3 regions of the Marinococcus halophilus genome follow, and region 1 is predicted to be linked to each of the others. Evidence: a T-box and tRNA genes for the amino acid it is inferred to sense, from the RefSeq annotation. Region 1 holds a T-box; the other regions hold tRNA genes.
What was found. The T-box of region 1 lies ahead of serS (serine--tRNA ligase). A T-box ahead of a tRNA ligase gene usually reads a tRNA of that ligase, here a tRNA-Ser.
Positions count from the first base shown of each region.

Region 2: it encodes a tRNA-Ser, which carries the amino acid that the T-box ahead of serS (serine--tRNA ligase) is inferred to sense. The anticodon was not compared.
Region 3: it encodes a tRNA-Ser, which carries the amino acid that the T-box ahead of serS (serine--tRNA ligase) is inferred to sense. The anticodon was not compared.

Region 1 is NZ_FVZD01000005.1:93,742-103,639, reverse strand. Features, by position in the region: gene gyrA (DNA gyrase subunit A) at 1-452, shown strand, start outside; gene B5066_RS02900 (HD-GYP domain-containing protein) at 602-1,630, shown strand; gene guaB (IMP dehydrogenase) at 1,836-3,290, shown strand; gene B5066_RS02890 (D-alanyl-D-alanine carboxypeptidase family protein) at 3,470-4,723, shown strand; gene pdxS (pyridoxal 5'-phosphate synthase lyase subunit PdxS) at 4,889-5,773, shown strand; gene pdxT (pyridoxal 5'-phosphate synthase glutaminase subunit PdxT) at 5,797-6,387, shown strand; T-box leader at 6,390-6,610, shown strand; gene serS (serine--tRNA ligase) at 6,675-7,955, shown strand; gene B5066_RS02870 (Lrp/AsnC family transcriptional regulator) at 8,294-8,749, shown strand; gene B5066_RS02865 (DUF3899 domain-containing protein) at 8,803-9,174, opposite strand; gene B5066_RS02860 (peptide ABC transporter substrate-binding protein) at 9,446-9,898, shown strand, end outside.
Region 2 is NZ_FVZD01000005.1:717,182-727,079, reverse strand. Features, by position in the region: partial or broken rRNA gene B5066_RS16890 (16S ribosomal RNA) at 1-2, opposite strand, end outside; tRNA gene B5066_RS06050 (tRNA-Ile) at 206-282, opposite strand; tRNA gene B5066_RS06045 (tRNA-Gly) at 329-402, opposite strand; tRNA gene B5066_RS06040 (tRNA-Pro) at 410-486, opposite strand; tRNA gene B5066_RS06035 (tRNA-Arg) at 514-590, opposite strand; tRNA gene B5066_RS06030 (tRNA-Leu) at 597-684, opposite strand; tRNA gene B5066_RS06025 (tRNA-Leu) at 706-791, opposite strand; tRNA gene B5066_RS06020 (tRNA-Gln) at 799-873, opposite strand; tRNA gene B5066_RS06015 (tRNA-Asp) at 890-965, opposite strand; tRNA gene B5066_RS06010 (tRNA-Val) at 984-1,059, opposite strand; tRNA gene B5066_RS06005 (tRNA-Glu) at 1,065-1,139, opposite strand; tRNA gene B5066_RS06000 (tRNA-Ser) at 1,148-1,238, opposite strand; tRNA gene B5066_RS05995 (tRNA-Asn) at 1,241-1,315, opposite strand; gene B5066_RS05990 (SprT family protein) at 1,485-1,934, opposite strand; gene B5066_RS05985 (Tex family protein) at 1,992-4,151, opposite strand; gene B5066_RS05980 (PP2C family serine/threonine-protein phosphatase) at 4,321-4,923, opposite strand; gene sigB (RNA polymerase sigma factor SigB) at 4,923-5,729, opposite strand; gene rsbW (anti-sigma B factor RsbW) at 5,683-6,174, opposite strand; gene B5066_RS05965 (STAS domain-containing protein) at 6,174-6,509, opposite strand; gene B5066_RS05960 (PP2C family protein-serine/threonine phosphatase) at 6,600-7,613, opposite strand; gene B5066_RS05955 (anti-sigma regulatory factor) at 7,626-8,039, opposite strand; gene B5066_RS05950 (STAS domain-containing protein) at 8,042-8,398, opposite strand; gene B5066_RS05945 (STAS domain-containing protein) at 8,403-9,248, opposite strand; gene B5066_RS05940 (CopG family ribbon-helix-helix protein) at 9,552-9,839, opposite strand.
Region 3 is NZ_FVZD01000006.1:2,031,212-2,041,109, reverse strand. Features, by position in the region: rRNA gene B5066_RS16500 (23S ribosomal RNA) at 1-2,785, shown strand, start outside; rRNA gene rrf (5S ribosomal RNA) at 2,851-2,967, shown strand; tRNA gene B5066_RS16490 (tRNA-Asn) at 2,982-3,056, shown strand; tRNA gene B5066_RS16485 (tRNA-Ser) at 3,059-3,149, shown strand; tRNA gene B5066_RS16480 (tRNA-Glu) at 3,167-3,241, shown strand; tRNA gene B5066_RS16475 (tRNA-Val) at 3,247-3,322, shown strand; tRNA gene B5066_RS16470 (tRNA-Met) at 3,335-3,411, shown strand; tRNA gene B5066_RS16465 (tRNA-Asp) at 3,415-3,490, shown strand; tRNA gene B5066_RS16460 (tRNA-Phe) at 3,595-3,670, shown strand; tRNA gene B5066_RS16455 (tRNA-Thr) at 3,681-3,756, shown strand; tRNA gene B5066_RS16450 (tRNA-Tyr) at 3,762-3,846, shown strand; tRNA gene B5066_RS16445 (tRNA-Trp) at 3,854-3,927, shown strand; tRNA gene B5066_RS16440 (tRNA-His) at 3,952-4,027, shown strand; tRNA gene B5066_RS16435 (tRNA-Gln) at 4,038-4,112, shown strand; tRNA gene B5066_RS16430 (tRNA-Gly) at 4,116-4,190, shown strand; tRNA gene B5066_RS16425 (tRNA-Cys) at 4,225-4,299, shown strand; tRNA gene B5066_RS16420 (tRNA-Leu) at 4,323-4,412, shown strand; tRNA gene B5066_RS16415 (tRNA-Leu) at 4,427-4,512, shown strand; gene B5066_RS16410 (hypothetical protein) at 4,634-5,335, opposite strand; gene queG (tRNA epoxyqueuosine(34) reductase QueG) at 5,421-6,566, shown strand; gene B5066_RS16400 (methylated-DNA--[protein]-cysteine S-methyltransferase) at 6,596-7,123, shown strand; gene trmL (tRNA (uridine(34)/cytosine(34)/5-carboxymethylaminomethyluridine(34)-2'-O)-methyltransferase TrmL) at 7,144-7,617, shown strand; gene B5066_RS16390 (antibiotic biosynthesis monooxygenase family protein) at 7,635-7,940, shown strand; gene B5066_RS16385 (DUF5366 family protein) at 7,956-8,513, shown strand; gene B5066_RS16380 (transglycosylase domain-containing protein) at 8,527-9,898, opposite strand, start outside.

The DNA.
Region 1 (9,898 bases):
AAGAGGATGTACGCTCGATGGGACGGACTGCTTCCGGTGTTAAAGCAATCTCGCTTCGAAATGGCGACGAAGTAGTGGGTATGGACATTGCACAGGAAAATGAAATGATCTTAATGGTAACGAACAAAGGATATGGAAAGCTCACATCACTTGAAGAATTCAGTAAACAAAACCGCGGCGGCAAAGGGCTAAAAGCCATTAAACTTACGAGCCGTACCGGTGAACTTGCAGCGATGCGTTCCGTACCGGTAGATATCGACCTGATGGTTATGACTATCCAGGGAATAGTTATCCGCATGCATGTTGGCGACGTTTCCAGGCTCGGCCGGTACGCCCAGGGCGTGCGTCTCATCCGCCTTGATAAAGGGGAAGCTGTTTCTACAGTAGCGCCTGTAATCGAACACGAAGTGAACGAAGAAGAAAACGTGGCAGCAGAATCCGAAGAAGAATAGTGTAACTCCCGGCCGTATGCTGAACGGCCGGGTATTTTTTTATGGAAGCTTGTTCTAAAATTATCCAATCAAAATAGTGAAAATAATGGAATTTTTCAAGGAAAATAGTACAATGAAAGTACTATATCAGAAGAAGTGGAGGAGGCTCCATGCGGATACATATTAATCAGGCAGTACCCGGATGCGTACTGGTGAACGATGTTTTTGCAGTGAACGAAACGCCGGTGGTTAGAAAACAAACAGCATTAACAGAACAGTTGGTTGAAATTATCAAACAGTTTCTTATAGAGTACATTGAGGTAAAGCCGGTGCTCGTTAACGGCGACCCTTTTTCACCAGTCAAAGAGGCTGAGGTAAACAGCAGGCATCAACAGCCGGAATTTGAAGATATATATGATACAGCGGTAGAAGCCCATGAAGCTATGTGGCGCTCTTGGAAAGCCGGGGGAGCCATTGAGATGACAAAAGCCCGGGCGGTCCTTGCTCCTCTGCTCGAAAGTCTTGAAGAACATGCCTCCAGCGTTTTTACGAGCTATCAGTTTATAGATCAGGAAAAGTACGATAGCCATCACGCAATCGCAGTGGCTCTGCTAGCTGCCTTTCTGGCCAAAAAGCATGGCTGCAGCCGAAAGGAATGGGTCGGCGCAGCACTGGCCGGGCTCTTGTGTGACGCTTCCCTGGCCAGAAATTCCGCGTCGGGACAATCGGAAGCAGATAAGCATCCGATTCAGAGCTACCAGATGGCAAAGGCTGCCGGGACGGTCAGTGATGAAGTATTGCTTGCGATTCTGCAGCACCATGAACGAGAAGACGGGAGCGGCTATCCGCTCAAAATGAAAAGCGGCAAAATATATGTACTGAGCAGCCTTGTTGCAGCGGCGGATATGTATCACGCCATGGCAGGCGAGAGGCTGAACAGCGAAGGAAAATCGGCGTTTCATGTGATGCAGGAGCTGGCAGTCCATTCGTTTGGAAAACTGCCTCCCGCCGTAATAGAAACGTTAACAGAGCAGTTCATAACTGTAATGACTGGAAAGAAGGTGCAGCTTGCCGACGGCAGAACGGCCTCCATTGTGCATTTGGACCGCCGGGAGATAGAATATCCGCTGGTTCAGCTTGATAAGGACAAAGAGGTCGTTCAACTAAATGAAACATTAGCCATACACCATGTTCTCTAGCATGGTGTATTATGTATGAAGTAAAAACAGTGAAATCCTTTACATAAATATTAGCAGTTATTTATAAATTTTCGGAAAAATAAAACATATTCCTTTTGCTTCTGAGACTGGCTGAAACGTGATAAGATATTAGAAATAAATAAGTTACAGACCTCAGGATAGTGAAAAATCCTGTAAAATTACCCATTTTGAAGGAGGAAGATTCGTGCGAGCAGACAAGTTTTCCCAAGAAGGGCTAACGTTTGATGACGTTTTATTGTTACCGGCAAGATCTGATATTCATCCAAGGGATGTATCAGTACGCACCTCGTTAACCGACAAGCTTCCTTTGAATATTCCTGTCGTAAGTGCTGGAATGGACACAGTGACGGAAGCAGACATGGCAATTGCGATGGCACGGGCTGGCGGTCTTGGCATTGTGCATAAAAATATGTCCATCGAAGCACAGGCAGAGATGGTGGACCAGGTGAAACGTTCAGAAAGCGGCGTTATCACGAACCCTTTCTTTCTCCATCCGGACCATCAGGTGTTCGACGCCGAGCATCTAATGGGGAAATACCGCATTTCGGGCGTTCCTATCGTTGATGAGGAGCAAAAGCTGGTGGGGATTATCACCAACCGCGACCTTCGTTTTATCGAAGACTATTCGATTGGAATTAAAGAAGTAATGACCGCCAATAACCTTATTACAGCCCCGGTTGGCACTACGCTGGAAGAAGCAGAAGATGTGCTACAGAAACACAGAATTGAAAAGCTTCCGCTTGTAGAAAAGGACGGTACGTTAAAAGGGCTCATTACAATTAAAGACATCGAGAAAGTCATCGAATTCCCTCATTCGGCAAAAGACGCCCAGGGAAGGCTGCTCGTTGGGGGAGCTGTCGGTGTGAGCGCCGATACAGACAAACGTGTGGAAGCTCTGGTCAAAGCAGAAGCCGATGCGATTGTTATTGATACTGCCCACGGCCATTCTAAAGGAGTGCTTGATAAAATTGCAGAAATCCGGAACAGCTATCCGGAGGTAGTACTGATAGCTGGCAATGTGGCTACAGCTGAAGGCACAAGGGATTTAATCGAGGCAGGAGCCGACGTTGTAAAAGTCGGTATAGGCCCGGGATCGATATGTACGACCCGCGTGGTAGCGGGCGTCGGAGTTCCACAGATTACTGCTGTATATGAGTGTGCAGAAGAAGCGGACAAGCATAACGTTCCAATTATCGCCGACGGCGGAATTAAATATTCCGGCGACATTGTTAAAGCTCTGGCTTCCGGCGCTCATGCAGTAATGCTCGGCAGCTTGCTTGCAGGAGTAACAGAAAGCCCGGGAGAGCGTGAAATTTATCAGGGCCGGCAGTTTAAAGTTTACCGCGGCATGGGTTCGATGAGTGCCATGGAACAGGGAAGCAAGGACCGCTATTTCCAGGAAAACAGCCAAAAGCTTGTTCCGGAAGGCATCGAAGGCCGTATTCCTTACAAAGGGCCGCTGAAGGATACCATCCATCAGCTGCTTGGCGGTTTAAGAGCCGGTATGGGCTACTGCGGTACCCCGACGGTCTCCTCCCTGCGTGAAGATGCCCGTTTCGTACGAATTACCAACGCCGGGCTGCGTGAAAGCCATCCTCATGACGTACAGATTACGAAAGAAGCGCCAAACTACTCTTAATAATAATGGAAGACGGAAGCCGCCAGCTTTCGTCTTTTTTTGTATCTGCGCATATTTCCCGGGAAATATTGTTGCCCGGCCGGTTCTGGAAGGCTTTATAAAAGGAACAATGGCAGATATGTTTTAAAGTGAGGCTGTGGTAAAATATGCGATAGCTATACACCACGGAGGTGCAGAGATTGAAGAGAAATAAGCTGAAAACAGCAGGGGTCTCCTGCGTAGCGGCTGCAGTCATCTGGACGTTTGGCAGTATGCCAGTTCAAGCGGCAGAGCCTGATATAGAAGCAAGCGCTTCGATTATGATAGATGCAGACACAGGGCAGATAGTGTATGAAGATAATACAGAAGAGCTGCTTTCTGCGGCCAGCATGTCCAAAATGATGACAGAATACATAGTAAACAAAGCAGTTGAAGAGGGCGATATCAGCTGGAATGATGAAGTGGCAATCAGCGAGAAAGTCCGTGAACTTTCTCTTCAAACCAATTTATCAAATGTGCCTCTTCGTCAGGATGAGACCTATACGGTCAAAGAACTTTACGAGGCTATGGCCATTTATTCTGCGAACGGGGCAACCATTGCTTTGGCAGAACATATTGAGGGCAATGAGGCAGCTTTTGCCGACCGGATGAATCAACAGGCCGAGGAGCTTGGCATGGAGAAGTATGAATTCGTAAACGCGACCGGGCTGAATAATTCTACAATGATGGGGTATGCACCGGAAGGAAGCGGTAAGAGCGCAGAAAACATGATGTCAGCCAACGATACGGCCTTGTTGGCTTACCATCTGTTGGATGAATATCCGGAAGTGCTGGACGTGGCAGGCGTGCCGAAAAAAACATTCAACGAAGATTCGGAAGAATCAATCGAGATGATTAACTGGAATAAAATGCTTCCAGGTCTCCAACAGGAGTACGAAGGAGTGGACGGGCTGAAAACAGGCACAACTGACTTGGCCGGAAATGCTTTTACCGGGACGATCGAACAGGACGGAAACAGATATATATCAGTTGTGATGAATGCAAAAACAAAAATGTCACGTTTTACAGAAACGGCTAAACTGTACGATTATGCTGATCGGGAACTTGAAAGCCAAACGCTGGTGGAAAAAGGAGCAGAAATCGGCAGGGACTCCTCTATTGAAGTAGAAAATGGCCAGGAAGAAAACATACAAGTAGCAGCAGGAGAAGCACTGGAGCTGATTTCTTCAGAGAATAAAGAGCCCGAATATGAGATTGCTGTATCTAAAAATGAAGCCCCAATCGAAAAAGGCGAAGAAGTGGGCACAGTAGTTGTTACAAACAGTGAAGCCTCTTATATACAGGGCAGAGCCAACCGTACCGAAGTACCTCTGGTAGCGGCAGAAGCCGTGGAGAAGCGCGGATGGTTTGGTAACATGGTGCAGAACATTGGCAATCTGTTCAGCGGTTTATAGAACAGAGCCACTGATGAATAAAAGCTTTCTTGAAGGCTTTTTTGGCTTAAAACAAGATGCTTTATCCAGATATAGTATAGTGTTACAATAGGACTACTGAGCGTTATTATTACACCACAAAAAATGGTGGTAAAAGATAGAATATTGGAGCTGGAGGGCTGGAATATGGCAGAGAGAGGAACAGATCGGATTAAAAGAGGCATGGCTGAGATGCAAAAAGGCGGCGTTATTATGGACGTCGTCAACGGAGAACAGGCGAAAATCGCCGAGGAGGCAGGAGCCGTAGCTGTAATGGCCCTTGAACGGGTGCCTTCAGACATTCGGGCTGCTGGCGGCGTAGCGCGCATGGCAGATCCTACAATCGTTCAGGAGGTCATGGAGGCTGTATCGATCCCGGTAATGGCAAAAGCCCGTATCGGCCACATCGTCGAAGCACGTGTGCTCGAATCGCTGGGTGCTGATTACATTGATGAAAGCGAAGTCCTCACCCCGGCAGACGATGTGTACCACATGGATAAAACAGAATATACAGTCCCATTTGTCTGTGGAGCCCGTGATCTTGGAGAAGCGGCCCGCCGTATTGGTGAAGGAGCTTCCATGCTTCGTACAAAAGGGGAGCCGGGCACCGGTAACATTGTGGAAGCAGTACGCCACATGCGTTTGATTCAGTCTCAAATCCGCAAAGTAATCGGCCTGTCGAAAGACGAATTAATGACAGAAGCGAAAAACCTTGGTGCCCCGTACGAACTGCTGCTTCAAATCCGTGAAGAGGGCCGCCTGCCGGTGGTTAACTTTGCTGCAGGCGGAATAGCGACGCCAGCCGACGCCGCTTTAATGATGCAGCTGGGCGCTGACGGTGTATTTGTGGGCTCCGGTATTTTCAAATCCGAATATCCGGATAAATTTGCCCGGGCTATTGTTGAGGCGACAACACACTATGAAGATTACGAACTGATTGCTAAGCTGTCCAAAGGGCTGGGTACTGCAATGACCGGGATGGATATTTCCCAGCTCGAAGGCTTTGACCGCATGCAGGACCGCAGCCAGTAATATAATACAGGGGGTTTTTACTCATGATGAAAATCGGCGTTTTAGCTCTTCAAGGCGCTGTTCGTGAACATGTTAAAGGTTTAGAGGCCCCTGATACGGAAGTTATTATCGTAAAACGGCCGGAACAGCTTGAAGAAATTGATGGGCTGGTATTTCCGGGAGGCGAAAGCACGACGATGCGGCGTCTGGTGGAAAAATATCAATTTTTTGAGCCGCTGCAGGCGTTCGCCAAAGCAGGGAAGCCAGTGTTTGGCACGTGCGCCGGCCTGATTTTGATGGCGACCGACGTGGTGGGCGAGCCGGGAGGCCATCTTGAACTGATGGATATGACGGTTCAGCGTAATGCATTCGGACGCCAGCGGGAAAGCTTCGAAACCAGGCTTTCCATTCGCGGAGTCGCAGACGATGCCGAAGCAGTATTTATCCGGGCTCCACTGATTACGGAAGTTGGACAAAACGTCGAAGTGCTCGCAGAGTATAACGATGAAATCGTAGTAGCTCGGCAGGATCATCTGCTTTCCTGTTCTTTTCATCCGGAGCTGACGAACGACCGCAGATTTCACCAGTATTTCGTACAAATGGTACGGGAAGCGCAAGCGGCAGTGAATGTGTAAATACAATCGCGTTGATGGACAATAGTACTTCTGCATTTTTTCTTCAGAGAGTCGGTGGCTGGTGTGAACCGATGAAAATGCAGGGGGAATCCCGTCCGGAGTAAAACGGTGAACATCAGTAGCCGTTTTCGGCTTGTCCCCGTTAACGGATGAAAGAAAAGCCGGCAGTGACGTTTACTGCAACGAGGGTGGCAACGCGGGAAATTAAAGTCTCGTCCCTGATTCACAGGGGCGGGGCTTTTTTATAATATATAAAATAGATAACTATACAAGGAGGAAACACACTTATGCTTGACCCTAAACGATTGCGAAATGATTTTGATGCAGTGAAAGCCCAGCTTTCGAAACGAAATGAAGACATTAGCGAATTAGATTCTTTTGAAGCGCTCGACCGGGAACGCCGGGAACTGATCCAGGAAACAGAAGAGTTGAAGCAGCGACGTAACACTGTATCTGATGAAATCGCAGCTAAAAAGAAAAACAAAGAAGACACCGATGAACTTATTACGGAAATGCGGGACGTATCAGGCAGGGTTAAAAAGCTGGACGAACAGCTACGTGAAAAGGATGAACGTCTGCAGCAGATTCTGCTTTCCATTCCAAATGTTCCACATGAAACAGTACCGGTCGGAGAGGATGAATCAGATAACGAAGAAGTTAGAGCCTGGGGAGAGCCGCCGGTGTTCGATTTTGCACTGAAGCCGCACTGGGATATCGGCGTCGATTTAGACATGCTTGATGCCGAACGGGCTGCAAAAGTAACCGGAAGCCGGTTTATGTTTTATAAGGGCGCCGGAGCCCGCCTTGAGCGGGCGCTGATTCAGTTTATGATGGACCTGCACAGCGATGAACACGGCTATGAAGAATTGATCCCTCCGTACATGGTCAATCGAAGCAGCATGACCGGCACCGGCCAGCTGCCGAAATTCGAGGAAGACGCTTTTCAGATCCAGGAAGAGGATTATTTCCTTGTACCAACAGCAGAAGTGCCTGTTACCAACATGCACCGCGAAGAAATTCTTGCAGGTAAAGAACTGCCAAAAGCCTATACGGCGTTCAGTGCGTGCTTCCGTTCTGAGGCAGGCTCTGCGGGACGTGATACCCGCGGCCTGATCCGCCAGCACCAGTTTAATAAAGTGGAGCTTGTACGCTTTACAACACCAGATGAGTCGTATAAAGAGCTTGAAACATTGACCGGTCATGCTGAAAAAGTGCTTCAGCTGCTTGAGCTGCCATACCGTGTGATGAACATGTGCACTGGAGATTTAGGTTTTACGGCCGCGAAAAAATACGATATCGAAGTATGGCTCCCAAGCTACGAAGATTACAAAGAAATTTCTTCCTGCAGTAATTTTGAGGACTTTCAAGCCCGGCGCGCCAATATTCGTTTCAAACGGGACCGCGGGGCGAAAACAGAATTCGTGCATACGCTAAACGGTTCTGGGCTCGCCCTTGGACGTACAGTGGCGGCAATTATGGAAAACCATCAGCAGGAAGACGGTAGCATCAAGATTCCTGAAGTGCTGCGTGGATATATGGGCAATAAAGCATACATTACAGCGAAATAGGCAGATTTTAAAAAACTCTGGACGCTTTAGGCGGCCAGAGTTTTTCATAGTTATGCAAAATAACTTCAAAGAAGCAATTGAAATGAAAGCGCTGACATTGTAGTATGAAAAGTATATTTGGCCTGTTTTCGAATCATAACATCGTTATATAATCTTACAAAAAAATTCATAAAAATCTTTCACGAATATTGCAATAATAAGAACAATTACTTATAATTACGTTAATCCACCCCGGTAATTGTTACGAAATTACTAATGTTAATTGTTTTATCTCGGTAATTCGTAATAACGAATACACGGTCATCAAGGTGAGAATGAGACAAAGAGAAGGGATGCCAATGAGCGTTTCATTAGATCAAGTAGATATGTCGATACTTGGGTATCTGCAGGCAAACGGCAAGGAATCCTACAGTGAAATCGCCCGTTGCCTGGGAGTGAGTGAGGGGACTGTCCGTTCAAGAATTAACAAAATGCTCCGCTATAACGTCTTTGAATTTATCATACATACCAATCCAAATAAAATTGGCCTTGATGTGCAGACGATTATCGGGCTAAGCACAAAGCTTGGAATGCAGGACGAAATTGCGAGTAAGCTGCAGCGTTTTTCCGAAGTGCGGTTTGTCGGTGCTTTCTCCGGCAACCACGATTTAATTTTACAGGCTTATTTTCGAAATAACGAGGATTTAGTGAATTTTGTTAACAGGGATTTAGCGCAAATTGATGGAATTTTGAACGCTGACGTGAACGTTGAGTTAAAGCAGTACAAGGATTCCTTTTCTTATTTAACTCCTTAACGGAACAACATTAAAGGTGGTGGTACCGCGAGCGAGGGTAAAGCCGGGAGCATTTAATTTGCTGTGTAGTACAGAACCAGCAGTAAAAGATCCAGGGCAATAAGCGCCGCAGTCTGAATGAAAAGAACACGGAAAAAAGAGGTCTCGATGACCTCAGAAGGCGGAAGCCGTTGTTCCCAGCCCTGAGTTGAAGGCCTGGAGGGGGCGAGCCGATGAGCTACTTTTCGAAAGCTGTGAGTAATAGCATCGAAAAATCCTCCGCGCATTACAAAAGCTGCAATGAAAACGATTAGATAAAACAGCCCTACATAAAACACATAATTAATCACATTCAGCAGCCCGAATGCCGGAGAAAAAATGAAAAACAGCAGGCCGGCAATTATTAAATTAGCGGTGAATACGGAGAGATTCAGTTTCCAATGCATATGCGGAACTCCTTCAGGATATTTATAACGCCCATCATTATAGCATAAATGCAGGCCGTCGCTGAACGAATCATTTTATTTACGAATAATTGCCCTGTGTACAAAAACATTAGTGCTTTTCGTATAGACAAAACGAATAAATTTTCATTTTCGCAAAAAATTAAAAAATTAATGAAAATATTCGCAAAATCTTGTATACTTTGTGAATGCAGAGAAAACAGAAATTTTACACAATAAAGACATAAAAGTTTTGGGGAGGTCAACATATCTTATGAAAAAGACAAAATTGACAGTATTAGCTTCTGCATTAATCTCGAGTACAGTACTTGCAGCGTGTTCCGGCGGCGGGGGCGGAGAGTCCGGCGGAGACGGCGGCAACGGCGGTGGTGATGGAGGCGGCGAAGGCCAGGCAAGCGGCGAGCAGGTTATCAACATCTCGCAGTCGGGCGATATTCCTTCCATGGACCCTTCACTTACTACAGACCAGTTCGGCATCCAATGGTCGGGGGAAATTTATGAAGGACTTTACCGTCTTGGCGAGAATGCGGAAATCACTGACGGCGTTGCTACAGGCGACCCGGAAATAAGTGAAGACGGAACGACTTGGACGTTTAATCTTCGGGAAGATTCTACTTGGACAAACGGAGACCCTGTAACAGCCGAGGATTTCGTTTATTCCTGGCAGCGGGCGGTAGATCCGGAGACAGCTTCTGAGTACGGACCT
Region 2 (9,898 bases), 620 kb from region 1:
AAAAGTTTGATGCTGTGGCATCAGTGATGCCCTAAAAAAGTGTTGCTTTTGATTGGGGCTCTGGCTTGTCTTTCCTTTTCAAAGAACGATCTGTCGCTCAAAAAAGCAACTTAAACAATTTAACACGGTGTGTTTTAACTGTCAACACTTTTTAAAGTGACAAATATATTATAACCTTTAAACAACTAAATGTCAATGGAAATAATGGTGGGCCTGAGTGGACTTGAACCACCGACCTCACGCTTATCAGGCGTGCGCTCTGACCAACTGAGCTACAGGCCCACAGGCACAAAAAAATAACTTAGAATTATTTATTTTTTTGTAGTAATGGAGCGGGTGATGGGAATCGAACCCACGACATCAGCTTGGAAGGCTGAGGTTTTACCACTAAACTACACCCGCAAATACATGGTCGGGAAGACAGGATTCGAACCTGCGACCCCTTGGTCCCAAACCAAGTGCTCTACCAAGCTGAGCTACTTCCCGCAGATGCTGCTGAAAAATATAAGTAAATGGTGCGCCTGAGAGGACTTGAACCCCTGGCCTTCTGATCCGTAGTCAGACGCTCTATCCAACTGAGCTACAGGCGCATATTATGGTGCGGTCGAGAGGACTTGAACCTCCACGGGATAAACTCCCACTAGGCCCTCAACCTAGCGCGTCTGCCGATTCCGCCACGACCGCGTACACCGATAATTTATATAATGGTGCGGGTGAAGGGACTTGAACCCCCACGTCACAAGGACACTAGATCCTAAATCTAGCGCGTCTGCCGATTCCGCCACACCCGCGTGTTGTTGGCTGGGCCAGCTGGATTCGAACCAGCGCATCACGGGACCAAAACCCGATGCCTTACCGCTTGGCTATGGCCCAATGTATTGGGTAAAAATGGCGGGCCTGACGGGATTTGAACCCGCGATCTCCTGCGTGACAGGCAGGCATGTTAACCACTACACCACAGGCCCTAAAGTATATAATGAAAATGGTGGAGGATGACAGGATCGAACTGCCGACCCCCTGCTTGTAAGGCAGGTGCTCTCCCAGCTGAGCTAATCCTCCGTAAATGGTGACCCGTACGGGATTCGAACCCGTGTTACCGCCGTGAAAGGGCGGTGTCTTAACCACTTGACCAACGGGCCAGAGTAAATGGCGGAGAAGGAGGGATTTGAACCCTCGCGCCGTTTACACGACCTACTCCCTTAGCAGGGGAGTCCCTTCAGCCACTTGGGTACTTCTCCAATGGCTCCGCAGGCAGGATTCGAACCTGCGACCAATCGGTTAACAGCCGATTGCTCTACCACTGAGCTACTGCGGAATGTGAGCATTTCTTTTTTTGAGACAAAGAAAATTCTACAAGATCTATTATGTAATGTCAATACGCTTTTGAAAGGGAATTTAAAGCTTTTTTTGCCACTTTTTGAAGCGCCCTCTCTCAAGCGACTTTTATAATGTATCACATCGAAAAAACGCTGGTCAAGGTTTTTCTATATTTTTTTTAATGTTCCTTTGCAGGCTGCGCAAACGTATCTTCGCGTGTCCAACTGCCTCGCTCTTTCAAATGAAATTTGGCAATTTCTGCAGGCGTACCGATAACGTTTTTTCTGCTTTACCCGGTATTGTTCCAAAGAGCGGCAGTGCCTAACTCCCCCCACATACTTCAGCAGTGTCCGGAAGTCGTTGTCTTTATGCTTATACCCTCTCCCTTCCAAGTGTAAATGATAATGGCATAATTCATGTTTTACAATATTAATTACTTCCTGCAGGCCATAACTTTCCATCGACTTTGGGTTCACTTCAATATTTCCTGTAGCAAGCACATACCTCCCTCCCGTAGTCCGCAGCCTTCGGTTAAACGATGCACTATGCTTAAAAGGCTTTTTAAATTCTTCTAGTGATATTCGCTTCGTTAAAGCTGTCAGTTCTTCATCAGACATTGTCTGCCTCCTTTAAAAAACAGAAGGCACGCGGCCCTCTGCTTCTCCAGTCTAGACTTAGTTTACCATCGTTAATGCTACCCGTCCCCGCTTCTGATCAATATCTTCCACCCAAACCGTAACTATTTCTCCTACCGACACCACCTCCATCGGATGTTTGATGAAACGATTGGCAAGCTTGGAAATATGCACAAGCCCATCTTCTTTGACACCTACATCAATGAATGCCCCAAAATCTACTACGTTACGGACCGTCCCCTGAAGCTCCATGCCCTTTTCCAGATCATCAAGGGTCATAATGCCTTTTTTCAGAAGCGGTTTCGAAAATGTATCACGAGGGTCCCGGTTCGGTCTCTTTAAATCCTCAATAATATCCTGCAGTGTAGGAACGCCTACTTCAAGTGCTTCAGCCAACTGAGATACCTGTTGGTTTTCCAGAGCCTCTTTCATTTCTTTTGTGCCCGCCTGCACTGCTTCAAGCTTCAGGTAGCTGAGCAGACGCTCTGCTGTCTGATAGCTCTCCGGATGAATGGCCGTACGATCGAATGGGTTTGCCGACTCCGGTACCCGCAAAAAGCCTGCTGCCTGTTCGTATGTTTTCGCCCCAAGTCTCGGAACCTTCTGCAGCTCCTTCCGGCTCGTAAATCCTTTAAGCTCCTCTCGCTGCTTGATCACATTGTTTGCGACTGCCTTGGAAAGACCCGCCACGTATTGAAGCAGGCTGCCCGAAGCACTGTTAACATCTACTCCTACCTGGTTCACTGCCGTTTCCACCACAAATGTCAGCGACTCATTTAATTTAGCCTGCGAAACGTCATGCTGGTACTGGCCGACCCCGATGGACTTCGGATCTATTTTCACGAGTTCTGCCAGAGGATCCTGAAGCCTGCGGGCAATAGAAGCAGCACTGCGCTCTTCTACCTGCAGTTCCGGAAATTCTTCACGCGCGACCTCTGAAGCAGAATAAACACTCGCTCCAGCCTCGTTTACAATAATATATGAAACATCCGCCTTCGTCTCCTCAACGACTCTGGCGATAAACTCTTCCGTTTCCCTCGAAGCTGTCCCGTTGCCAATAGCTATCACCTGTATTTCGTGCTTTTCAATTAAGGCGAACACCGTTTCCTTTGCTTCAGTTACTTTATTTCTTGGCGGAACCGGATAGATCACTCCCACCTCAAGCAGTCTTCCATTTCCGTCTACGACTGACAGCTTGCAGCCGGTACGGTAAGCTGGATCTACGCCCAGTACGATTTTCCCCTTCATCGGAGGCTGCAGCAGGAGATTACGAAGATTTTCGGAAAATACGGAGATGGCCTGAGTTTCTGCTTCCTCTGTTTTAGCTTTTCTCAGCTCCCGTTCCACTGCCGGTCCGATCAAACGTTTATAGCTGTCTTCGATCGCTTCGTTCAGCTGAGGAACAACAGGTGAGCCAAAGCGCTTTACTACCTTTTTCTCTATAGCGGATAAAATTCTTTCTTCCGGCGCTTGAAGGGAGATCTTCAGGATACCTTCACTTTCCCCGCGGTTCATGGCCAATACCCGGTGAGACGGGGCCTTGGCTAGCGCTTCTTCATGATCGTAGTACATGCTGTAAATGCCGCGTTCATCTTTCTTTTCATCTTTGGCTGCTGAATGAAGCCTGCCTTGTTTATAGCTGAGCTCACGGACGCTGCGGCGAATATCAGCATCGTCGGCAATCTGTTCAGAAATAATATGTCTTGCACCTTCAAGTGCTGCTGCTTCGTCCACTACTCCCGCCTCTTCATTAACATAAGCCTGCGCTTTTTCCTCCGGCATGCCTTCTTTCGGCTGGTCCATAAGCCATTCCGCTAACGGGGCAAGCCCTTTCTCTTTTGCTGTTGTTGCTTTCGTTCTTCTTTTCTGTTTGTAGGGGCGGTATAAGTCTTCCACTTCTTGAAGCTGCACGGCTTCGTTGATAGATTTTTTTAACTCCGGCGTTAACTTTTCCTGTTTATCAATCAGCCGCAGTACTTCTTCTTTACGCTCTGCTAACTGATTCGCATAATTCCAGGCCTGTTGAACGTCCCGAATGACTGTTTCGTCCGAGGCGCCTGTCTGTTCTTTACGATAACGGGCAATGAAAGGTACCGTGTTGCCCTCTTCAATCATATGTATAATGTTTGTGACATGTTTTTCCCGTATTTGAAGATTAGAAGCTATCCGGGTCGTAACACTATTTATTTCTTTTTCCATTTGCACTTCCTCCTGTCTAGCGCACCATCCATTAAAATTTATGCCTACTTGTATTATGACGCACGCCTGCATGTATAAAACACAACTTCATCATAACATCAAAACGCATACCCTGCTTTTTCCTTTATGTACAAAAAACCCCCTCACCACCGGCAGTGATGAAAGAGGTTTAACCTAATGAACCGACCATTAAAGTAACATCATCGTTTTCATTTTCAGCTTTTTCAGCGAGTTTATTTTTGTATTCTTCTGCCGATTGCATATAAGGCAAACTACGCTGGTCTTCAGAAGAAACAGTCATTCCGTCCGAGTGAAGCACAAAAGAGATGCCCTTTTCAAAAGGAACGTATTCGAGCCGGTACTGAAATTTCCTCCCCGAAAGATATCCCTTTGTCGGAATGGGACGAAAAATGTCTTCATTGTCAGCGCTGATATAGCAAGTAATGTTGCCAATGCTTCCATAAATCAGTTCCTGCTCTTTATAGCAGACTTTAATTATTGCAAGAACCACTCCCCGTTCAGAAACGAGCGCACGGTTACAGCGCTCTAACAGCATAGGAATGGCCTCATGTTTATGCGCTCTGATAATATTCATTGCAATCTCCGCGGACTGCCTGGCACCTTCACCGCTTCCCAGGCCATCCGTCACAGAACAGAGAAAGAAGTCTTCTGTTTCTACTATGAGATAGCTGTCCCCGCAAACACGGTTGCCCGGCTTCGTTTTTTGAAAGACCGCGGTATTCACTTGTGTATTCGAGGTAGAGTCCGTCATTACAGGCACTCCGAAGGCTCCACTCTTATAGATTCACGCAGTTTTTGCAGAGCCCTTCGCTGCAGCCTTGAAACATGCATTTGGGAAATTCCCAGCTGCTCTCCTGTTTCTTTTTGGCTTAAGTTTTCAAAATACGTGCATCTTAGAATTTCTTTTTCTCTGTCTGTTAAAACAGCAAAAGCTTTTTGAAGCAGCAGCTGCTGATCTGTTTTTTCATACCCTTCTTCGTTGGCACCGACGAGGTCTAGCAGGGTGACGGCACTGCCTTCCTGATCTGCTTCAATGGAACGGTCCACAGATAAGGCCTGATAGCTTTTGCCCATTTCCATCGTTTCAAGAACTTCTTCTTCGCTTACTTCAAGGTACTCGGCAATTTCGTCCACATACGGAGAACGCTGCAGGCGAGTAGTAAGCTCTTCCACTGCTTTTTTAATTCTTGGCCCGAGTTCTTTAATACGGCGCGGGACGTGCACACTCCACGTTTTATCACGGATAAACCGTTTGATTTCCCCTACAATGGTTGGAACCGCGAACGATTCAAAGCTTCTCTTAAAAGAATCGTCAAAACGGCGCAGCGCTGCTAGAAGCCCAATCATTCCTACTTGATATAGGTCGTCATCGTGATCCTGTCCCCGGGAAAATTTTCTCGATAAAGACTGCACAAGCGGTTCATAATGCTCTACAAGTTTTGTTTGAATTTCTTCTGTGGGGTCTTCCTGGAACTGGCGGATCCATTCATAAACTTCTTCACTCGTGCCATTATTTTTGTTCTTGCGCGTTTGTTTCGGTTGAGACTCCGTCGACATTGTTTTCCACCTCGTCTCTTTGCAGAAACTTTGTCATAGAAATAGCCACTCCATTTTCGCCGCTGATTTCTACTTTATCCATCAATGTGTCTATGAGGAACAGTCCAAGTCCCCCCTCTTTTAATTCATCGATCGGCTTCTTGCTGTCTACGGGACCCAGATTTTGATCCAGTTCTTCAAGAACAAAGCTTTGGCCGGTGTCTGCTACCACCATCTCCACCCGGTCTTCAAATACATTACAGGACAGATTCATATTGCCGGTTTCTTCGTATGCATGGTTCACCACATTCGTGCATGCTTCCGCTACTGCAATTTTAATGTCCTCAATGTCATCGTAAGAAAAACCGAGGCGGTTTGCGAGTCCAGAAACTGTCAGCCGGGCGATTCCCACGTATTGAGGCTTGGCCGGAAGGGTCATTTCCAAATAATCTGACTGACGTTCCATTATTTGGCCTCCTCTGTATTTTCATCATCAATAGTAATCACTTCATCAAGTCCGGTAATGGTAAACAGGCGCTTCACCCGTTCATTCAAACCTGTCAGGCGCAGTGTGGCACCGTGGTTTTCAGCTGACTTTAAAGCGCCGATAAATATACCAAGCCCCGTACTGTCGATATAACTTACGTCTGTCAGGTCCACGATCACTTCTACGCCCTCTTCTTCCGTCAGCGGGTTCAGGTTTGCTTTCAGCTCCGGAGCCGTATAAGCATCAACTTCTCCAGCCACTCTTAAAATTTTCTTTTTATCTGCTTTCTCTATCACTTCTGTCGATAAATTCATTTAGTAAACCTCCTCATAACCATGCTGCTATATATAAATTACGATTTTTTACTTGTGCATCTTTCTCATTCTTCCCAAATCATAACCGGTTTAAACATTTCTTCGCAGAATAATCAATGTAAAGTCGTCGCGGAGCTGGAACCCCTGAGCTCTCTCCAGTTCATAAAATACGTGATTTACAATTTCCTGGGCCGGGAGATGCTGATACGTACGAATGAGGCGTGTGATAGCTTCGCGTTCAATAAAGCCATCATCGGTCCGGCATTCGGTTACGCCGTCTGACAAGAGCACAACAAAATCTCCCGGGTCCACCGTGAGCTGGTATTCCTTATAGTTAGTATTTCTTTTAATCCCGAGAACGATGCCTTTGGCATGCAGCTCTTCAAATGTATCCTCTGCTGCCTTGTAATAGAAACCGGGCTCGTGCCCTGCTCCCGCGTAGTTAAACTGATGGGAACGCGAATCATATGAGCCATACATCATCGTAATAAACATATTCGAAGCAATGTTCTGTTCCACTACCCGGTTTACGTTTTCAAGCAAAGCTCCAGGCTGCAGGCGCTGTTCCGGATAGCTGTCCATCGTGTACTTGATCATAGACATACATAAAGCAGCCGGTATGCCCTTTCCAATAATGTCAGCGATCGCAAGACCGACACAGTCATGGTCGTCTTTAACAAAATGATAGTAGTCGCCGCTCATCTTTGAAGCCGGTACACTTAGAACCCCTACATCCAACCCGTTCACGTGCGGGATTTCATCCGGAAGAAACGTCTGCTGCATGTTCGCAGCTACGTTGATCTCCGCTTCGAGCTCCTTTGTTTTATCACGAAGGCTCTGATGTTCGCGATAGGCAAGGCCGTATCCCATCATCACTTCGAGAAGAAGCTCAAATGATTCATGGGCTCCCTTAGGAAGCTCCGGGAAAAATTCTTCCAGTACCTCCAGGTGAAGGCTGACGACTTCCTCCGGGGAAATCTGTTCCTCAAGTACTCTCTTACTGAACTGTTGGGCATAATAGAGCCCCTGTTCACTCTGTTCCTCTAAATACGCTCTTAAAATATTTGCATATTGGTCATGCAACAATTCCTTCGACTCAGCCAATGTTTTTCCTCCTTAACGGAGCCATTTGATTGCCGTTATCGTTGTACCCTCTTCCATCACCGAGTCAACGTCAAAATCATCCATTAATCTTCTAACTCCTGGAAGCCCGGCTCCTAAACCACCCGAAGTAGTATACCCGTCTTCCATTACTTCTCTTATGTTCTTAATGCCGGGACCACGGTCTTTAGCCGTAATCTTTATACCCTTCTTTTTCTGGGTTCCCCGGGTTTCTTCCACTGCCTCAATAACGATTTCCCCTTTTTCAGCATACAGGTAGATGTTTCTCGCCAGTTCTGAAATGGCTGTCGTTATTCGCGCCTGGTCCACCCCGCCAAATCCTATTTCCTTGGCTAAATTCCGTCCGGCCTGCCTGGCCGACACAATTCCCCATTCGGTCTGCACTTCAACACTGGATTGGATACTCATATTTACCCCTCCAATTCCTGTTGAAGTTTCTCAAGTCCCTGCTCAAGATCTAGCGCTGTTGGTACTTCTTCGAGCATAATGCCCATATCTATCAGAGTAATCGCTACTGCCGGCTGAATCCCCGTCAAAACGACTTTCGCTCCCATTAAGTTGGACATTTCCACGACATCGCCCAGCACTTTAGCGATAAATGAGTCGATCATATCCACAGAGGTCAAATCAATTACTACCCCTGTAGAGCCTTCTTCATGGATTTTGCTTAACAGATCTTCCTGAAATTGAAGAGCCGTTTGATCATCTAAATCTACCTGCACTGAAATTAATAAATAGTGACTTAGTTTTAAGATTGGAATCCGCATCGTCTTATGCCCTCCATTCTGCTCCATGCTCTATTCGGACCATTTTGCGCTGCGTTAATTCAAGCGCTGATTCAATACCCTTGCGCAGGCTGCTCTTTGTCGGAAAGGTACTCAGGTCAATGCCCAGGTTTACAATTGTCTGGGCAATCTCCGGACGAATACCGACCAAAATACACTCCGCTCCTACCAGCCTTACCGCTTTAGAGGCTTGAATAATATGGTTTGCTACCATCGTATCCACTACCGGCACGCCGGTTATATCAATCAAAACCACCTGGGAACGATGCTGAATAATCCCGTCGAGCAAATTCTCCATAATGAGCTTTGCCCGCTCGGTGTCAATCGCTCCTATCAAAGGCATGACACTAACTTTTTCGAAGACAGGAATAAGAGGAGCAGAAAGTTCATTTAAAGCCATCTGCTGCAGTTCAAGTGTTTTCACCCATGAATCGGAATAATCATCAACCAGCTGGTTCACGATCGCATCCACCCATTCTTCCACTTCTACAATCAAGTTCATGCTGTCTTCTTCTGCGTTATTAATATATGGAACAATGTAAGCTGTAACGATGCGCCGGAACGCCTGCATCCCCTGCGTAAAATAACTCAATGGCCAATCGGTCTGGATAAGCCGCTCCGCAAAATGCTTAATCTTGCCCTCGGCTTCCGACCGCTCTAAACGGACTGAGCTGTACAGCACATCAATAAATTCTTCGTTGTTTGTGAATACTAAATCATCAGGAAGGGAGTTTTTAAAATACTCTTCCTGGACCCGGGCCATCTCTTTTTTCCAATTGGAGACCAGCTGTTCCTGATGGTCATTGATGGCCTGCACTACAGATGAATGCATCGTAAATTCCTCCATCTAGTCTGTCCATTTTCCGTTTTATAGGCGGGGTATGTTATATATATTACTGCCCGGACTGGTGCATACTTTGTATTGTGACGCTTGTTAAGGATACACCTGTACACCATCATACTCTATTTAGTATTATTCCATGTATAGTACTTTAGCGCAAACAATTATAGCTACATTCATATATACTCCTGAAGAAACTTTATTACAATAAAAAAGCTGCCCGCCTTTCACAGACAGGCAAGCAGCTTTTTATTAATTTTTGTTTCTTAAAAAAGAAATATAATTTCGAGTGTTTTAGATTCCGCTAAGCAACCGGCGATTCAAAGAGTGATCCACTTCTGTTTCTGCCTGAAATGATTCAGCAGCAATATTTAAATTGATACTGCTCATTTCTTCGTACCCTTGCTTCATCGCTTCTTGAAACTCCAGACGTTGGCGTTCTTTTAGATACATCTCCGTAGCTTGATGAATAAACTCGTTGCGGTTTGAGCTCTGCTGCCCCTCTTCAATCATTCCATCAAGTTCGTCAAGAAGATAGTCAGGCAGGCTGACCTTAATCTGCTTAGTGCTTTTCTGATGCACTCCACACACCTCCAGGTTGACCCTTTTAGATTACCATCCCTTAATCATTACTTAACTCA
Region 3 (9,898 bases), on a different contig from region 1:
GTCCGGCCGCTGAACACATAGGCGGCGGACGGTAGACCCGGAGAACTGAAACATCTTAGTACCCGGAGGAAGAGAAAGCAAACGCGATTTCCCGAGTAGCGGCGAGCGAAACGGAATCAGCCCAAACCGGGATGCTTGCATCCCGGGGTTGTAGGACCCCCGCACGGCAGGCGGGGAGGATAGGCGAAGCGGCCTGGAACGGCCCGCCAGAGACGGTAACAGCCCGGTAGCCGGCATCCTCCCCCCGCCGGGGGTATCCTGAGTACGACGGGACACGAGAAATCCCGTCGGAAGCTGGGAGGACCATCTCCCAAGGCTAAATACTCCCTAGTGACCGATAGTGAACCAGTACCGTGAGGGAAAGGTGAAAAGCACCCCGGAAGGGGAGTGAAACAGATCCTGAAACCGTGTGCCTACAAGAAGTCGGAGCCCGTTAAGGGGTGACGGCGTGCCTTTTGTAGAATGAACCGGCGAGTTACGCTCGTCTGCAAGGTTAAGCCGCAAAGGCGGAGCCGCAGCGAAAGCGAGTCTGAAGAGGGCGATCAAGTAGGCGGGCGTAGACCCGAAACCAGGTGATCTACCCATGACCAGGGTGAAGGCCAGGTAACACTGGCTGGAGGCCCGAACCCACGCAAGTTGAAAATTGCGGGGATGAGTCGTGGGTAGCGGTGAAATGCCAATCGAACCTGGAGATAGCTGGTTCTCCCCGAAATAGCTTTAGGGCTAGCCTCGGGTACGAGAGTCCTGGAGGTAGAGCACTGATTGGACGAGGGGTCCTTCCCGGATTACCGAATTCAGTCAAACTCCGAATGCCAGTGACTTGCTGCCCGGGAGTCAGACGGCGAGTGCTAAGATCCGTCGTCGAGAGGGAAACAGCCCAGACCACCGGCTAAGGTCCCTAAGTCTGCGTTAAGTGGAAAAGGATGTGGAGTTGCTTAGACAACTAGGATGTTGGCTTAGAAGCAGCCATCATTGAAAGAGTGCGTAATAGCTCACTAGTCGAGTGACTCTGCGCCGACAATGTACCGGGGCTAAACGCAGCACCGAAGCCGTGGACTCTCCCGCATGGGAGAGATGGTAGGGGAGCGTTCTAGGGGCCCCGAAGCCGGACCGTGAGGACCGGTGGAGCGCCTGGAAGTGAGAATGCCGGTATGAGTAGCGAAAAGAAGGGTGAGAATCCCTTCCGTCGAAAACCCAAGGTTTCCTGAGGAAGGCTCGTCCGCTCAGGGTTAGTCGGGTCCTAAGCCGAGGCCGATAGGCGTAGGCGATGGAAAACAGGTTGATATTCCTGTACCACCTCCGTTCCATTTGAGTGATGGGGGGACGCAGGCAGGCACGGCCGCGCGCTAATGGACATGCGCGTTGAAGCTGGCAAGGCCGGGGGAGCGGCAAATCCCTCCCCCAGACGGCCAAGCGGTGACCAGGAGGGCCCTACGGGGCCCGAAGGGCCGGCACCTACCCTGCCAAGAAAAGCCTCTAGCGAGGAACGTGGTGCCCGTACCGTAAACCGACACAGGTAGGTGGGATGAGTATTCTAAGACGCGCGGGAAAACTCTCGTTAAGGAACTCGGCAAAAGGACCCCGTAACTTCGGGAGAAGGGGTGCTCCCCGGGGTGCATAGCCCCAGGGAGCCGCAGTGAAAGGGCCCAAGCGACTGTTTATCAAAAACACAGGTCTCTGCGAAGCCGTAAGGCGAAGTATAGGGGCTGACACCTGCCCGGTGCTGGAAGGTTAAGAGGAGGCGTTATCCCCCTCCGGGGGGAGAAGCGCCGAATTGAAGCCCCAGTAAACGGCGGCCGTAACTATAACGGTCCTAAGGTAGCGAAATTCCTTGTCGGGTAAGTTCCGACCCGCACGAAAGGTGCAACGACTTGGGCACTGTCTCAACGAGAGACCCGGTGAAATTATAATACCTGTGAAGATGCAGGTTCCCCGCGACAGGACGGAAAGACCCCATGGAGCTTTACTGTAGCTTGACATTGGATGTGGGTACCACTTGTACAGGATAGGTAGGAGCCATCGAATCCGGACCGCCAGGTTCGGAGGAGGCGCTGGTGGGATACTACCCTGGTGGTATCGACATTCTAACCGCAGGCCGTGATCCGGCCTCGGGACCGTGTCAGGTGGGCAGTTTGACTGGGGCGGTCGCCTCCCAAACAGTAACGGAGGCGCCCAATGGTTCCCTCAGAATGGTCGGACATCATTCGCAGAGTGCAAAGGCACAAGGGAGCTTGACTGCGAGACCCACAAGTCGAGCAGGGACGAAAGTCGGGCTTAGTGATCCGGCGGCACCGCATGGAAGGGCCGTCGCTCAACGGATAAAAGCTACCCTGGGGATAACAGGCTAATCTCTCCCAAGAGTTCACATCGACGGGGAGGTTTGGCACCTCGATGTCGGCTCATCGCATCCTGGGGCTGAAGTAGGTCCCAAGGGTTGGGCTGTTCGCCCATTAAAGCGGTACGCGAGCTGGGTTCAGAACGTCGTGAGACAGTTCGGTCCCTATCCGTCGCGGGCGCAGGAAAGGTGAAAGGAGCTGTCCTTAGTACGAGAGGACCGGGATGGACACACCGCTGGTGTACCAGTTGTTCCGCCAGGAGCACTGCTGGGTAGCTACGTGTGGACGGGATAAGTGCTGAAAGCATCTAAGCATGAAGCCCCCCTTAAGATGACCTTTCCCCTCTACGGAGATAAGACCCCTTGGAGATGACGAGGTAGATAGGTCCGGCGTGGACGCATGGCGACATGTGCAGCGGACGGATACTAATCGGTCGAAGTCTTATCCACGCTCAGCACGATACGCGGCGGTGGCCGCGGTCTCGGTATTTGGTTGTCAGGGCCCGACGGGCCGGTCCGGTGGCAACAGCGAAGAGGTCCCACCCGTTCCCATGCCGAACACGGAAGTTAAGCTCTTCAGCGTTGATGATAGCCGGGGGCTCTCCCCCCGTGAAAGTAGATCGCTGCCGGGCTTTTTTTATTATATTCCGCAGTAGCTCAGTGGTAGAGCAATCGGCTGTTAACCGATTGGTCGCAGGTTCGAATCCTGCCTGCGGAGCCACTGGAGAGCTGTCCGAGTGGCCGAAGGAGCACGATTGGAAATCGTGTAGGCGGCATTCCCGTCTCGAGGGTTCGAATCCCTCGCTCTCCGCCATACATATTTATTTCAGAGGCCCGTTGGTCAAGTGGTTAAGACACCGCCCTTTCACGGCGGTAACACGGGTTCGAATCCCGTACGGGTCACCATTTACGGAGGATTAGCTCAGCTGGGAGAGCACCTGCCTTACAAGCAGGGGGTCGGCAGTTCGATCCTGTCATCCTCCACCATATATTTTATATCGCGGGGTAGAGCAGTCTGGTAGCTCGTCGGGCTCATAACCCGGAGGTCGTCGGTTCAAATCCGTCCCCCGCAACCAAAAGGGCCTGTGGTGTAGTGGTTAACATGCCTGCCTGTCACGCAGGAGATCGCGGGTTCAAATCCCGTCAGGCCCGCCATTTTACCTTTATTCGTATTGACAAACAAAATGAATAAGGTATAATTTCAGTTGTCTATTCCGAATTGCTTCATTGAATCAATTTATGGCAACAATATCTAATGTGGCTCGATAGCTCAGTCGGTAGAGCAGTGGACTGAAAATCCTCGTGTCGGCGGTTCGATTCCGTCTCGAGCCACCATTCAAAAAACGCCGGTCTAGCTCAATTGGTAGAGCAACTGACTTGTAATCAGTAGGTTGGGGGTTCAAGTCCTCTGGCCGGCACCATATGTGGAGGGGTAGCGAAGTTGGCCAAACGCGGCGGACTGTAAATCCGCTCCTTCGGGTTCGGCGGTTCGAATCCGTCCCCCTCCACCACTTATACAGGGGTATAGTTTAATGGCAAAACAGCGGTCTCCAAAACCGCCAATGTGGGTTCGATTCCTACTACCCCTGCCATTTTTAATGTGTTATGTTCACATGGCGGTTGTGGCGAAGTGGTTAACGCACCGGATTGTGGTTCCGGCACGCGTGGGTTCAATTCCCACCAATCGCCCCATATTGGATAATGGGCTATAGCCAAGCGGTAAGGCATCGGGTTTTGGTCCCGTGATGCGCTGGTTCGAATCCAGCTAGCCCAGCCAATTGCGGAAGTAGTTCAGTGGTAGAACACCACCTTGCCAAGGTGGGGGTCGCGGGTTCGAATCCCGTCTTCCGCTCCATTATTAACATAAGCATTAAGCCATTCTCTGGAATGGCGGTATAGCCAAGTGGTAAGGCACGGGTCTGCAAAACCCTTATCCCCCGGTTCGAATCCGGGTACCGCCTCCATTATTAAAGAGAAGCAAACGCCTGCCGGGGTGGTGGAATTGGTAGACACACAGGACTTAAAATCCTGCGGTTGGTCATCAACCGTGCCGGTTCGAGTCCGGCCCTCGGTACCATTTTTTAGTTGAACGGCGAAGTGGCGGAACCGGTAGACGCGCTTGACTCAAAATCAAGTGTCCTCTGGACGTGTGGGTTCGAGTCCCACCTTCGCTACCATTTAACGAGCCAGGAAAACGTTTCTAGAGAGAAGCGTTATTTTTATGTTTAATTTTAAATGCGAAAGCTGGATATAAAGAAAAAGTCTTTCCTTTTTAAAAAGGAGAGACTTTTTTTATAATTATAAGGAGAACTCCCAAACAGGAGAAGCTGCGCGCAGAAGACGGCTTTCTACGGTGCCTCCGTGAATTTGAGTAAACATATTTCCCACTGCCTGAGTAAGTTCAGCAGCAGAATCATTGGAGAGCTGTGGCCGTATAAAGGTTAATTGTATTGCTGTAGTAGTCGAACGGCTGGTTCTGCTGTCCAGGCCTGGTCCACTTAATGAGGCCAATGTTTTCTTGCGGTCTTTGGCGATAATTTGTCCGTACATCGGATGGAGATGGTTTTCAGTGATCTGAAGCTGGTCCTGCTCTACGCCGAAGCCGATTTTTACATAATCGAAGACAGTATCTGCATCGATCAATATAACCGGAGTTTCATACTGAAGATTAAAAAAATGAATGAGGTCTTCACTGGAATGCTCAGAAGGCGGGATATTATCTGCCTGTAAATTTTTGTACAGCTGTTCATGGAGAGGTGGCAGCGAACGGTCAATAAGCCCTGCCTGTTCTAATATTTGTTGCCACTGCCGAACACCTGTATAGTCATAGACAGACTGATCAAGCAGATCCATCTGGATTTGTTTATGGAAGAAGTCCACGCGCCCCCGAAGCATTCCAGGGGAGTCATCAATAACAATGTCGCGGTAGATGTTGACGCCGCATTGAAAAGAAGGAATAATTTTAAAAACAGCAGAAGAAATAGAAATGTCTTTGAGCATATATATCCCCCTTCATGTCTAGCTCATAATGTATCATACCACTTTCACAGACTCCGGCGAAATGATTTATAAAGGAGGGCCGTCCATGCGAACGGCACAGGAATTAAAAGAGGAAATTCAGGCATTTGCGGAATCTATCGGCATTGATAAAGTAGGCTTTGCTTCTGCCTCCCCCTTTGTAACCTTAAAAGCAAGGCTGAAAGAACAGCAGCGGCTGAACTATCAGTCCGGCTTTGAAGAAGACGATATTGATAAAAGAACGCACCCTGAGCTTCTCCTGACGGAAGCGACAACGATTATATCTATCGCCCTCGCATATCCCACGAAGCTTCCGGAGGCACCAAAGAATCGCCCTGGAGCACGCAGAGGCCAGTTTTGCCGTGCTTCCTGGGGTAAAGATTACCATGACGTCCTGCGGGATAAATTAAACCAACTGGAGGCCTTCATACAAGAAACGGTTCCGGGAGCAGAGTGTAAATCGATGGTTGACACTGGTGAATTATCGGACCGTGCAGTGGCAGAGCGTGCGGGCATTGGATGGAGCGGCAAAAACTGCGCTATAATTACCCCTGAATTCGGCTCGTATGTTTATTTAGGCGAAATGATTACTACGCTGTACCTGCCGGAGGATACTCCGCTGATGGATCAATGCGGCACATGCAACCGCTGTGTGGATTTATGCCCCACGGATGCTTTGATTCAGGGAGGCCAGCTTGACGCGAAAAAGTGTATCGCCTATTTGACGCAGACGAAGGAAGCGCTGCCGGAGCGCTACCGCCATAAGCTTGGCAATAGATTGTACGGATGCGACACCTGCCAGCAGGTGTGTCCGGAAAATAAAGGGGTAGATTTCCATAACCACCCGGAATTTGAACCGGAGCCGGAAGTAGTGAAGCCACTGCTCGAACCGTTATTAACAATTTCTAACCGGGAGTTTAAAGAAAAATTCGGATACATTGCCGGTTCGTGGAGAGGAAAAAAACCAATTCAGCGTAACGCCCTGATCGCTCTCGGCCATATGAAAGAAAAATCCTCGATACCGACAATTGTACAGCTGCTCTGTAACGATCCGCGGCCGGTGATACGAGGGGCCTGTGCCTGGGCATTAGGAGAAATGCCAACGCAGGAAGGAGTCGAGGCACTGCATCATGCTGACAGCAGGGAAAAAGACGAAGAAGTGCTTGAAGAAATCTCAAAAGCATTGGATAAAACATCTCCGGAACGAGTATAATAGAAGAAAATGTATCAAGGAGGATTATTATGGAGGCGTGGGCTGCATCGCGAACAATCGGTAATATAGGTGAAGTGACCGTAGTAATATACGAAGGCCGTGTCTGCATGCTGCACTTTGGTTCCTTAAAAGAAAATGAAGAACGAATAAAGCGTTGGCTGAAAAAGCATATCGGTGCTTCATGCGGACTGCGGGCAGAACTGCATCCTCTGCATAATAAAGTTTTCCGGGAGCTCGAAGAATATGAGGCGAACGAGCGCACCGATTTTACGGTGCCGCTCGATATGAGGGGGACGCCTTTTCAAAAAAGAGTATGGGAGGCCCTTCAAGGTATTCCTTATGGAATGACAAAGTCCTATGCAGAAATTGCTGCAGAAGCTGATTCGCCAAAAGCTTTCCGGGCAGTAGGAATGGCTAATAACAAAAACCCGGTTTCCATTATCGTTCCGTGCCATCGGGTCATTGGGAAAAACGGGAAAATGGTAGGGTTTGGCGGGGGAGTACATGTAAAAGAAGGACTGCTTGAACTAGAAAGAGCGCAGGCGGTATCGCGGTAGGAAAAGAAGGAGAGAGCGATTTGGCTTTACACGTGGTATTATTTCAACCAGAAATACCGGCAAACACTGGAAACATTGCAAGAACGTGTGCGGGGACGGATACTCACCTGCATTTAATACGCCCGCTTGGTTTTTCTACGGAGGACCGGATGTTGAAGCGGGCGGGATGTGATTACTGGCCCAATGTGCAGATTCACTATTATGATTCACTTGAAGAATGGATGAACTCGTATCCGGAAGCGGAATTTTTCTTTGTAGAAACAGTAGGCTCGTCTTCATATGCCGTGCATGACTATTCAGATCCGGCGAAAGATTATTTTTTTGTATTTGGGCGTGAAACTACTGGCCTTCCCGAATATGTGACTGAGAAGTATCAGGAAAAGTGTATCCGGATACCCCAGAATGATAAAGTCCGTTCATTAAATTTGTCCAACACGGCAGCTATTTTAGTGTATGAAGCGCTTCGCCAGCAGGCGTTTCCACAATTACAATAATGAAAGAGGGATAAAAAATGTACGTTGTTATTAATGAACTTGAGGTGCCGGCAGAAGCGAAGGAACAAATTCAGGAACGTTTTGGCGCTAGTGCTGAAAAGATGAATCAGGTGCCGGGGTGTTTGGAATTTTTGTTTTTAGACGAAACGACAGAAGATGGAAAACAGCTTGTTTTCACAAAGTGGGAGACCAAGGAAGACTTTCAGAACTGGCTTGAAAGTGACTCTTTTAAATCTTCTCATCGATCAGGCGGGCAGGAAAAAAGAGAGAGCGCTGCCACCGGTAATCAGATCCGCCAATTTCATGTCGTCCATGCTAACTGACCCCTGGAGTACGCAATGAAAAATGCCTATTTGACCAGCCACTTTCCGATCCTTGCTATTTTATTTTTCTGTTTATCCTTTGGCATCTGGACCCAGCAGTATACCGCCGCTTTTTTAGAAACGGCCGGTATTTATCAGGGCATGCTCGAGTTTTTTTCAGAGAATGGAATTAAATTAACCATGCTTTTTATACTTATGCTTGCGTTTTTTATGATCATTGCTGCCTTAAAATTAATTTCGGATACAATGATGGGGCTGTCCTTGTTATTTTTTTTAAACGATGAAACTGGAGACGCCCGCTCTTATCTTCAAAGCTGTGGATGGATTTATTTAATAGCTGGGGGAGTGTCGCTGTTTCTTACTTCCCAACTTTATCTACTCGGAGGGCTTTTCATTGGAGCGACGCTTTTATCATTCGTGTATTTGATTATCCGCCTGGCCCCCTCTCTTCGTTTTACTGGAGTGGCTGGTTTTTTTCTACTGCATTTGTCTTTCTGGGGGCTTTTTATTATTGGCACGGGATATGCGTTTTTACGTTTGTACAATAGTTTTTTACATAGTTTGCCAGTATGAAAAAAACGGACGGCTAAGGCTGTTCGTTTTTTTCGTAAAGCATGGGATAAATCGTTTTCCAGAAAGCGATGGCGCTGTTATCCGGAGGTAGGGGCCGGGGGTCGTCGTATCCATGCCAGACCCCCACTGTGTACCTGTCGTCATAGCCGGCAAACCAACTGTCTCTCGTAGCATTTGAAGTACCCGTTTTGCCGCTGACATCTGCAAAAACTGCCAGGCTGGAAGCCGTTCCTGAAACGACAGTGGCGCGAAGAACTTCACGCATTTGATCATTGGTTTCAGGAGACCAGACGGTGGTTTCCTGGGACTCCCATTCAAACAGGAGCTTTCCATCTGCATCAGTAACAGAAGTAATAGCACGCGGTGGCTCGTACGTTCCGTCGTTAGAAAATACGGTGTAAGCGCTTGTTAATTCCACTGGTGAAACACCACGTTCAACGCCGCCGAGAGCAGCAGCGTACTGCCTGTCTGCCGGAGTTAATTCCGCCCACTCAAACTTCTCGAGGTACTGAAAGGAAGCTTCTAGACCGGTTTGATGCATAAGGCGCAGAGCGGAGGTGTTGTAGGAAAAGGCAAGCGCTAATTTAATTGTGACGCGCTCTTTTGCTGCTCCACCTTCATTTGCAGGGCAATAGGAAGCAACACAGTATTTTTTGGTAGAAACTAATTGGTGAATCGAACGCTCGTGTTCTTCAAGGTACGGTCCGTAGACGAGCAGCGGCTTCCATACTGATCCAGGCTGTCGGTAAGCCTGAAAAGCCCGGTTGAATTCATATTCATGATAATCTGCCCCGCCGCTCATGGCCGTAAGAGCGCCGGCACGATGATCAATGATAACGGCGGCTCCTTCTATGCCGCGCTGTTGCCAGTAGGAGCGGGATTTTTCTATTAGCATATTCTGTATATCAGTGTCCATGGTGGTATGGATGGTAATACCGGACTGAAGGAGCTGGTTTGTGCGTATGTTAAGCTTCTCGGAAAGAGCTTCTTTTTCGCTTCCCTCCGCTTGATTGAGCCGTTCGTCCCAACCTTCGTTTTTTGCCACAAGCTGTTTGAATTCGTGTTTTACATAATCAGTATAATCAGGATAGGGATTGGCATTTCTTTCTTGTAAATCTACAGAAACAGTTTCTTCGGAAGCGCTCATTTTTTCTTCAGCGGTTATCACTTCGGCTTCATTCATTTTTTCCAATATCCACAGCTGCCTTTCCCGGGTCCGCTCGGGATGTTCCACGGGGTTATAGTAGGACGGATTAGCCGGTACCGCTGCCAAAAAAGCTGTTTGCGCGAGCGAGAGATCACTGCTTGACCTGCCAAAATAGGAATGGCTTGCCGTTTCGAAACCGTAAATACCTTCGCCAAAATAAATAGTGTTCATATACATT